One region of the Micromonospora zamorensis genome, then DNA from elsewhere that is predicted to be linked to it. Evidence: riboswitches for the same ligand, from Rfam matches in the RefSeq annotation. Region 1 holds a riboswitch; the other holds the start of a gene.

The links. A riboswitch is a leader RNA that binds a small molecule or an ion and turns the genes downstream of it on or off. The one in region 1 is predicted to bind S-adenosylmethionine.
Region 2: another riboswitch for S-adenosylmethionine. It lies ahead of GA0070619_RS25695 (aminotransferase class V-fold PLP-dependent enzyme); the one in region 1 lies ahead of GA0070619_RS06250 (ABC transporter substrate-binding protein).

The regions. Positions count from the first base shown of each region.
Region 1 covers NZ_LT607755.1:1,380,749-1,385,324, reverse strand. The annotation lists gene GA0070619_RS06255 (APC family permease) at 1-966, shown strand, start outside; SAM riboswitch class IV at 1,055-1,166, shown strand; gene GA0070619_RS06250 (ABC transporter substrate-binding protein) at 1,441-2,370, shown strand; gene GA0070619_RS06245 (amino acid ABC transporter permease) at 2,410-3,189, shown strand; gene GA0070619_RS06240 (amino acid ABC transporter ATP-binding protein) at 3,186-3,926, shown strand; gene GA0070619_RS06235 (Na+/H+ antiporter) at 3,954-4,576, opposite strand, start outside.
Region 2 covers NZ_LT607755.1:5,755,928-5,760,503, forward strand. The annotation lists gene GA0070619_RS25685 (GroES family chaperonin) at 1-182, shown strand, start outside; gene GA0070619_RS32890 (hypothetical protein) at 276-443, shown strand; gene GA0070619_RS25690 (PrsW family intramembrane metalloprotease) at 464-1,945, opposite strand; SAM riboswitch class IV at 1,969-2,089, shown strand; gene GA0070619_RS25695 (aminotransferase class V-fold PLP-dependent enzyme) at 2,166-3,410, shown strand; gene GA0070619_RS25700 (FUSC family protein) at 3,429-4,576, opposite strand, start outside.

The DNA of each region.
Region 1 (4,576 bases):
CACCTCGGGGAGGTGTTCGGCACCGTCTACGACCTGTCCACCATCGGGATCCTCTGGTTCGCGGGGGCCTCGGCGATGGCCGGTCTGCTCAACCTCGTACCCCGGTATCTGCCGCGCTACGGCATGGCACCCACCTGGGCGCGTGCGGTCCGGCCGCTGGTGCTGGTCTTCACCGCGGTGGCGTTCCTGATCACGATCCTCTTCAAGGCCAGCGTGGACGCGCAGGGCGGCGCGTACGCCACCGGGGTCCTGGTGTTGATCACGTCGGCGGCGACGGCGGTGACGCTCGCGGCGAGACGGCGACGGCAGCACGGCCGCACCATCGCGTTCGGAACCATCGCGGTGATCTTCATCTACACCACACTGGCGAACGTGGTGGAACGCCCCGACGGAGTCAAGATCGCGGCCTGCTTCATCAGCGCGATCATCGTGGTCTCCGTGCTCTCCCGGTTGTCCCGGGCCTACGAGCTGCGGGTCAACCAGGTCGAGCTGGACCCGGTCGCGACCCGGATGATCGACGAGCGCATCGGGCGGCGGATCCGCCTCATCGCGCACGAACCCGACCGCCGGGACGTGGCGGAGTACCGCGCCAAGCTGGCACAGACCATGGCGGACAACGACTTCCCCGACGACAGCGACGTCATCTTCGTCGAGGTGCACGTCACCGACCCCTCGGACTTCGAAACCGAACTGCTGGTCCGCGGCAGCATGGCGGACCACCGCTTCCCGGTGCTCAGCCTGGCCAGCTCCTCGGTGCCCACCGCGCTCGCCGCCCTGCTGCTGGAGATCCGCGACCGGAGCCGGCGACGCCCACACATCTACTTCGAGTGGAGCGAGGGCAGCCCGGGCCGCAACATCCTGCGCTACCTGGCGTTCGGGCAGGGTGCGATCGCCTCGGTCACCCGGGAGATCCTGCGCCGCCAGGAGCCCGACCCGCGCCGCCGGCCGCACGTACACGCCAGCTGACCTGGGGGGCCGGGCACCCCGTCGCGCACGGTGAGCGTGCTCATAACGACTGGACGACCCACCGGTGCCTGCTGCTAGCCTCGGCCCAGGTCATGAGCGCCAGCGCGAAGCCCCGGCTCGCTGGCCGGCAACCCTCCTCCGCGGTGGGGTGCCCCGGGTGAAGACCAGGCACCGGCACGACGTCGGTGCAAGCGTGGCCTGGCACCCAGGTCAGCACAGACCCGGGAGAACCATGCGCATCCTCAGCACCGCCCCACCGACCGACGTCGCAGAACTCCGCGCCGGTTGGCCCTCGCCGGCACTGACCCGGCGACGGCACGTGGACATGATGCGAATGTGCAGCGCCGCCTGTCGCGGCATGACGCACTAGCGCAGCACTTCTCCCGAACCCTCTCCCTCACCGGTACGCCCATCGGGCGCACCGTCGGCGACGCACACCCGTGCGTGCCGAGACACGACCTCTCGGAGACACCCGTGCGACTTCTTCCTGCCCTGACCCGTGCCGCCGCCCTCGGCGCGGCCACCATCCTGGCCGCCACCGCGCTCACCGCCTGCGGCGACGACAGCTCGTCCGACGCCACCGCCAACCCGTACGGCCTGGCCCAGCCGGGCGTGCTGCGGGCCGGCACCCTGACCGACGCCCCGCCGAACGTCTTCCTCAAGGACGGGAAGTTCACCGGCTTCGACAACGACCTGTTGATCGCTGTGGCCGGCAAGCTCGGCCTCACCGTGGAGTTCGTCGGCACCGACTTCTCCGCGTTGCTCTCCCAGGTCAACAACCGCAAGTTCGACGTCGGCAGCTCCTCGATCACCATCACCGAGGCGCGGAAGAAGACAGTCGACTTCGGCAACGGCTACGACTTCGGCTACTTCGGCCTGGACGTCCCGGCCGGCTCCCCGATCACCGGCTTCGACCAGCTCGCCGGCAAGCGGGTCGTGGTAGTGCAGGGCACCGTCCAGGACGACTACGCCAGCGGAAAGCAGCTCGACCCGGTGCGGGTGCCGGACTACAACGGCGCGATCAACCAGCTCAAGGCCGGCACCGCCGACGCGTGGATCGCCCCGGCCGAGATCGGCGAGAAGTCGGCCGCTGACAGCAACGGCAAGATCACCGTGGCTGCCAAGCAGCTCAGCCCGACGCCGACCGCGTACGCCGTCGCCAAGGGCAGCGACAAACTGCGCGAGGCGCTGAACAAGGGCCTCGACGAGGTCATCGCGGACGGCACGTGGAGCCGGTTGCAGGCGCAGTACTACCCGGGCCGGCCGATCCCGGCGGACTTCACGCCGGGCAGCGGCACCGTGGCGGCACCGTCCGCGTCCGTTGCGCCGTCGGCGACCGGGTCCGCTGCGCCGTCGGCGTCCACCTCCGTCGCGCCGTCGGCGTCCGCGTCGACCGCGTCCTGAACCGGTGACGAGCGAGCAGGGCGGTAGGAGAGGCAACCGATGGATCCGTTGAGCACCCTGTGGGAAACCTTCTTCGACTGGGAGGCGATGGGCGAGGCGCTGCCCGAGATGCTGACCGTCGGGCTGCCCAACACGCTGATCCTGGCGGTCTCCGCCGCCCTGCTCGGCTCGGTGCTGGGCCTGCTGCTGGCCGTCGCCGGAATCTCCCGCAGCCGGTGGCTGCGCTGGCCGGCGCGGGTCTACACCGACGTGTTCCGTGGCCTGCCGGCCGCGGCCACGATCCTGCTGATCGGCGTCGGGCTGGCCCCGCTGGGCATGCAGGTCTGGGGACCGGACCCCTACCCGCTGGGGATCCTGGCGCTGTCGCTCATCGCCGCCGCGTACATCGGGGAGATCTTCCGCTCCGGCATCCAGTCGGTGGAGGCCGCCCAGTTGGAGGGTGCCCGTGCTCTCGGCTTCTCCTGGTCCGACTCGATGCGGCTGGTGATCATCCCGCAGGGCATCCGGCGGGTGCTGCCGGCCTGGGTCAACCAGCTCATCGCGCTGATCAAGGACTCCAGTCTGGTCTACTTCCTCGGGCTGGTGGCCAGCCAGCGGGAGCTGTTCCGGATCGGGCAGGACTACGCGGCCACCACCGGCAACGAGTCGGCGCTGCTGCTGGCAGGGGTGTTCTACCTGGCGCTGACCGTCCCGCTGACGCACGTCGTCAACTGGATCGACCGACGGCTGCGCAACGGTCGGCCGGTCGCCGCGCCGACAGACGAGGACGACGAAGACACCACCCCGGCGTACGCCCCGACCGAAGGAGACCGGCGATGAGCACCGACACGACCTCGGTCAGCCTCGACGTCCGCGACGTGCACCTCGCCTTCGGGCCGAACCGGGTGCTGCGCGGCGTCGACCTCACGGTGCCGCGCGGAGCAACAGCCTGCGTGATCGGCCCGTCCGGGTCGGGCAAGTCCACACTGCTGCGCACCATCAACCGGCTGATCGAGCCGGACCGTGGCGACGTGTTGCTGGACGGACGCAGCGTGCTGGGCGACGACCCGGACGCGCTGCGGCAGCGGGTCGGCATGGTGTTCCAGCAGTTCAACCTCTTCCCGCACATGAGCGTGCTGCGCAACGTCACCCTCGCGCTGCGCCGGCTCCGCAAGCTCGGCGAGGACGAGGCGGAGTCCGTGGCACGGGCCCAGTTGGAGCTGGTGGGGTTGGCCGGCAAGGCCAACTCCCGACCCGCTCAGCTCTCCGGCGGTCAGCAGCAGCGGGTCGCGATCGCCCGGGCGCTGGCACTTCGGCCCGAGGTGATGCTCTTCGACGAGGCCACCTCCGCGCTCGACCCGGAGCTGGTCAAGGGCGTCCTCGCGGTGATGGCCGACCTGTCCGCCGCTGGCATGACCATGGTGGTGGTCACCCACGAGATGGGCTTCGCCCGGCAGGTCGCCGACACCGTGGCCTTCATGGACCGGGGCGTGGTGCTGGAGGCCGGTCCGCCCGGGCAGGTCTTCGAGCGGGCCGAGCATCCTCGGCTGCGCCGCTTCCTCGCCCAGGTGCTCTGAGCCGACCGGGAGCAGGGGCGCAGGTCTTCACTCGTTGGGTCCGCGGCCCAGCAGCCGGATCTCCTCGTTGTCCAGCGCAGCTTGGAGCTCCTGAAGCACGAGATCGTCGATCTCCCGGTTGTCCCGCAGTCGGGTGACCTCCCGACGCTTGTGGGCGAGGACCCCGAGGCGCAGCCTGCGTTCCAGCCGGCGCTCCTCGGCCGTGCTCCCGCCACTCTCGTTGAGGTCCGCCAGATGCCGCTGGTACTCGGCTTCCAACCTCTGCACCGCCTCCTGCTGGGCGCCGATCTCGGCGGCGACCCGGGGAAGAGCGGCCAGGCCCACCTCCGTGGCCCGCCGCCGGGCGTTGCGGGTCTCGTCGACGCGTTCCGGGTCGCCGGTCAGCCGGGCCCAGCGCACCACCAGCGGCAGGGTGGTGCCCTGAATGAGCATGATCAGCACGATCACCAGCGCGGTGACGAAGATGATCAGGTCTCGTTCGACCACCGGTCGACCGGAGGCCGTCATCGTCGGGACGGCCAGGGCCGCAGCGAGCGACACGGCGCCCCGGAAACCGGCCCAGCCGGCGACTGTTCCCACTCGCCAGCTCGACGGCCCCTGGCTCGGGTCGAGAATCCGGCGGCGCCGCAACTTCGCGACCTGCGCGGTCA
Region 2 (4,576 bases), 2.7 Mb from region 1:
CCGCCGTGGGGGTGGGCCCGAACGTCCGCGCCATCGTCTCCGGCGACCGGGTGCTCTTCGACCCGGACGACCGCTCCGAGGTCGAGCTGCACGGCCGCGGGTACGTGCTGCTGCGCGAGCGGGACGTGCACGCCGTGGCCGCCGAGCGGATCGAGAACGACCCCACCGGCCTCTACCTCTGACGCACCTCCCCGGGCCACCACGCCCCGCCGCGCGCCGTTTGCCCGGCCGCACGACGGGAAGCCATCCGGCGACCGTGGCCCTGGGGAGGGACGATGCCGGTATTCGTTAAGAAGTTGTTGACCTGGGGCAGCGTCGCGTTCCTGATCTACTTCGTGGCCTTCCGGCCGGACGGCGCCGCACAGATGTTCAAGGCGATCGGGGCAGCGCTGATCGCGATGTTCCAGGGTTTCGGTGACTTCCTCACCACCCTGATGACCTGAGCTGGGCCGCCGGCCGGCCGTCAGGGGTGATTCGGCGGCCAGGGCGCGGGCGGTCGCAGGGCAGCGGGCCAGCCGGACGGGGCGTAGCCCACCGGAGGCGCAGCAGGGGCCAGCACCACCGGAATCGGCACCACCGGCTCGTCCGGCGCGTCCACCGGGCGCTGCGTACCGTCCGGGAAGCGCAGGTGGTAGCGGCTGCCGTCCCAGACCCCGGTCGGGGCCTGCGGGTCCCGGCCGACGAAGAACGACCGGTACGCGGTGATCGCGTCCAACAGCTCCCGCTCCTCTCGTGCGCTCCGGTCCTGGTCGGCGGGCTTGCGGTCCAGGCCGCGCAGCGTGCCGTCACGCAGCAGGGCCAGCCGGGTGGCGGCGGACTGGTAGCCGCGCATGGCGCGCACCCCGGCGTCGCCGGCGACCCGCCGGGCCCATCTGCGGGCCGCGTGCCGCCGGCCGAGGCTGCTCAGCGCGGCCACCTCGGGCGGGCTCAGCCAGCCGGCGCGTACGTAGTCCGGCAGGGTCCGCTCGGTGAGCCGCCCCTCCCAGGCGCGCAGCCACACCGCCAGCCCCACCATCCCGAAGAACACCGGCACCATCAGGCCCAGGAAGCCGTACAGCATGATCAGCGCCTGGCCGGTGGCCTGGGTCAGCGTGGGCAGCAGGTTCCACGTGCCGTGCAACATCATCGCCAGCAGCAGGCCGCCGATCGGGGCGAGCACCCGGACCCGCCGGTCGGCCGTCCGCGCCGCGATGCCCAGCCCCACACCGGTCATCGAGGTGAAGAGCGGGTGAGCGAACCCGAACAGCAGGATCCGCAGGATGAAGATCGCGATGACCTGCTGGATGCCGGTGGCCGGGCCGTACCGGTCGACACCGGACGCGTAGCCCAACCCGCCCAGGTAGAGGATGTTCTCCACCATGGCGAAACCGACCGCGGACAGCCCGCAGTAGACCAGGCCGTCGGTGATCCCGGACCACTCGCGGCGGCGGAACACCAGCAGCAGGATCGGGCCGAGCGCCTTGGTCAACTCCTCGATGAACGGCGCCACCAGCACCCCGGTGAGCGCGGACGGCAGACCCCAGTCCTCGAAGCGGTTGGCCGCGAAGTCGTTCACGGTGAGCGAGGCGGCGGTGGAGACGAACGCTCCCCAGGCGAAGCAGAAGATCAGATATTTCAACGGCTCCGGTTCGTACCGGTCCAGCCAGAGGAAGCAGGCGACCAGCACCGGAACCGGCAGGATGGCGGCGGCCACCCCGATCAGCAGGGCCTGCACGCCGAGCGACTGGCCGAGCGTGAAGACCATGAACACCGCGCAGGCGGCGATGAGCAGCACCACCCCGGCCAGCGCCAGGAACCGTCGCCAGCCCAGTCGGCGCAGCGGCATCCGGGGTGCCTCGCCGACGGACGGGGCCGCTGGCGCGGGCGACGACGGCAGGGGTGAACCGGGCGGGGTGTCGGCCATGCGGTCAGCGTAGCGATCTGCCGCCGGCTGGTCCGGTCGCATCGGCAGCCGCTATGCTGCCGGCAGGTCACGAGCGCCAGCGTCAAGCCCCGGCTTGCTGGCCGGCAACCCTCGTCGAGTTCGCGGTGGGGTGCCCCGGGTGATGACCGGGCCCAGCCCGATCGGTGTGCTGGGCAAGCGCGGACCCCGTCCCGATGCCGCACCCGGGGTCCCTGACCCCGGAGGTTCCGGCGTGTCCGTCACCCTTGTCTCCTCGCTGCCCATCCGCGTCGACGCCGCGCCCCGGCCGGCCTCGTCGCGACCGCTGGACGTCCTCGGCGTGCCGGGCGAGATCAACCTGGACTACGCGGCCAGCGCACCGTGCGCGCGGGCCGCCGCCGACGCGGTGACCGAACTGCTGCCCTGGTACGCGAGCGTGCATCGTGGGGCGGGAGCGCTGTCCCGGCGCTGCACCCTCGCCTACGAGCAGGCCCGCCAGACGGTCGGTGACTTCTTCGGCGGCCGCGCCGACGACCACGTGATCTTCACCCGCAACACGACCGACGCGCTCAACCTGCTGGCGCGGGCCCTGCCGGCCGGCACGACAGTGGTCACCAACGCCTCCGAGCACCACGCCAACCTGCTGCCCTGGCCGCGCGGCTCGGTGCGGTTGCCGGTGCCCACCGACCCCGACGCGGCGGTACGCGACCTCGCCGCCGCCCTCACCGAGCTGCGCCGGGGCAGCAACCCGGCGCTGCCGGTGCTGGTCGCGGTGACCGGTGCCAGCAACGTGACAGGTGAGCTGTGGCCGGTCGCCGAGCTGGCCCGGGTGGCACACGGGCACGGCGCCCGGATCGTGCTGGACGCCGCGCAACTCGCCCCGCACGTCCCGGTCGACCTGCTCGCCCTCGACGTCGACTATCTGGCCGTGTCCGGCCACAAGCTGTACGCGCCGTTCGGTGCGGGTGTGCTCATCGGCCGGGCGGACTGGCTGGACGACGCCCCGCCGTACCTGGCCGGTGGTGGTGCCACCAGCCACGTCGGGCCGGCGACCCACGACGTGACCTGGGCGACCGGGCCGGCCCGGCACGAGGGCGGCACCCCGAACCTGCTCGGCGCGGTGGCGCTGGCAGCCGTGTGTGCGGCGCTCGACGACGCCGACCGGGCCGCACTGGCCGCCCACGAGCAGGCGCTGCTGGCTCGACTGCGCTCCGGCATCGCCGCCCTGCCGCACGTCGTGGAGCTGCGCACCTTCGGTCCGGACGCGCCCCGGGTCGGGATCGTCTCGTTCGTGGTCGCCGGCTGGGAATCCAGCGACGTGGCCGCGCGACTGGCGGCCGAGCACCACATCGGCGTACGCGACGGCTTGTTCTGCGCTCACCCGCTGGCCCGGCGGCTGCTCACCGAGGCGGCGGGGCGTACCGGTCGGCGGGACCTGCCGCCCACCGCGCTGCGTGCCAGCATCGGCCTGGGCAGCACGGCGGCCCAGGTGGACCGGCTGCTCGCCGCGCTTGCCGAGCTGGGCTGAGGCCTCCGCGCGCCTCGCTCAGCCGACCGGCGGGGCGGTGGGTGGTTTCGGCGCCTCGCCCGGCTCGGCGGGCTCTCCGACGGGGCGCTCCTGCTCACCGAAGGCGGTGCGGATCCACCGGTTCGCCTCCTCCTGTTCGATTCCGGAGGCCACCAGCAGGTCGCTCGCGGTGGTCCGGATCTGGGCGACCACCACACTGCCCGAGAAGCCGACCCCGTCGGCGTACGCTCGCCCGGCCTCGCTGACGGCCCGCAGCGACCGCTCGCGGGCCTTCTCCGGTTCCTCGCCGGCGGCGAACTCGTGTTTGAGCAGCCGGACCGACTCGGCGAGGTGGTTGATCGCGTCCGGCATCGGATCGGGCACCGGTTCCTCGTCCTCGACCAGGGTCACGGACCTGCGGATCAGCGTGCCGCTGTTGCGCATCGCCCGGTCGATCGGGTCGGCCGCCTCCGCGTAGTGGGTCAACTCGTCGCGGCGGTGCCACCGGGCCGGGGAGAGGGTGGCTGTCTCCTTCGCGCCCTCGATCGCCTCCCCCAACGTGGCCAGCTCCTCCTTGTTGTTACGCAGCCGGTCCAGTGCCCGCTGGATGCCGGCGCGGTCCCGGCTGCGCAGCCCGTCGGCGGTGGCGTCGAGTTGGGCGGCGAGCAGGTCCAGCGCCGGCCGGGCGGCCCGGTTGATCACCCGGAGCGGGTTCAGTGGCAGCAGCACAGCCGTGACCAGCAGCGCGATCCCACCGCCGAGGAACGCGTCGACGAAGCGGGGGATCTCCAGGTTCTGGGTCGACGGGCTCAGCGTGACGATCAGCACCGCCGTGGCCGCCGCCTGGATGACGATGGCGACGCTCGCCCCGGCGAAGATCGTAAGCAGGATCGCCACCGTGACCACCAGGCCGAGCTGCCACGCCCCGGTGCCGAGAAAATAGATCAACAGGTCGCCGACGCCCACCCCGACGCCCACCCCGACGATCAACTCCACGGTCCGGCGGAACCGCTGGCCGACCGACGCGGCCAGGGTGCCGACCGCGGAGATCGGCGCGAACACCGGTTGCGGGTTGCCGAGCAGCCGGTGCGAGACGAAGTACGCCAGCCCGGCAGCCAGCCCGGCCTGCACGGCGAGTCCGCCGGCCATCCGCACCCGGTGCAGCCGGTCGTGCAGGGTGGCCCGGC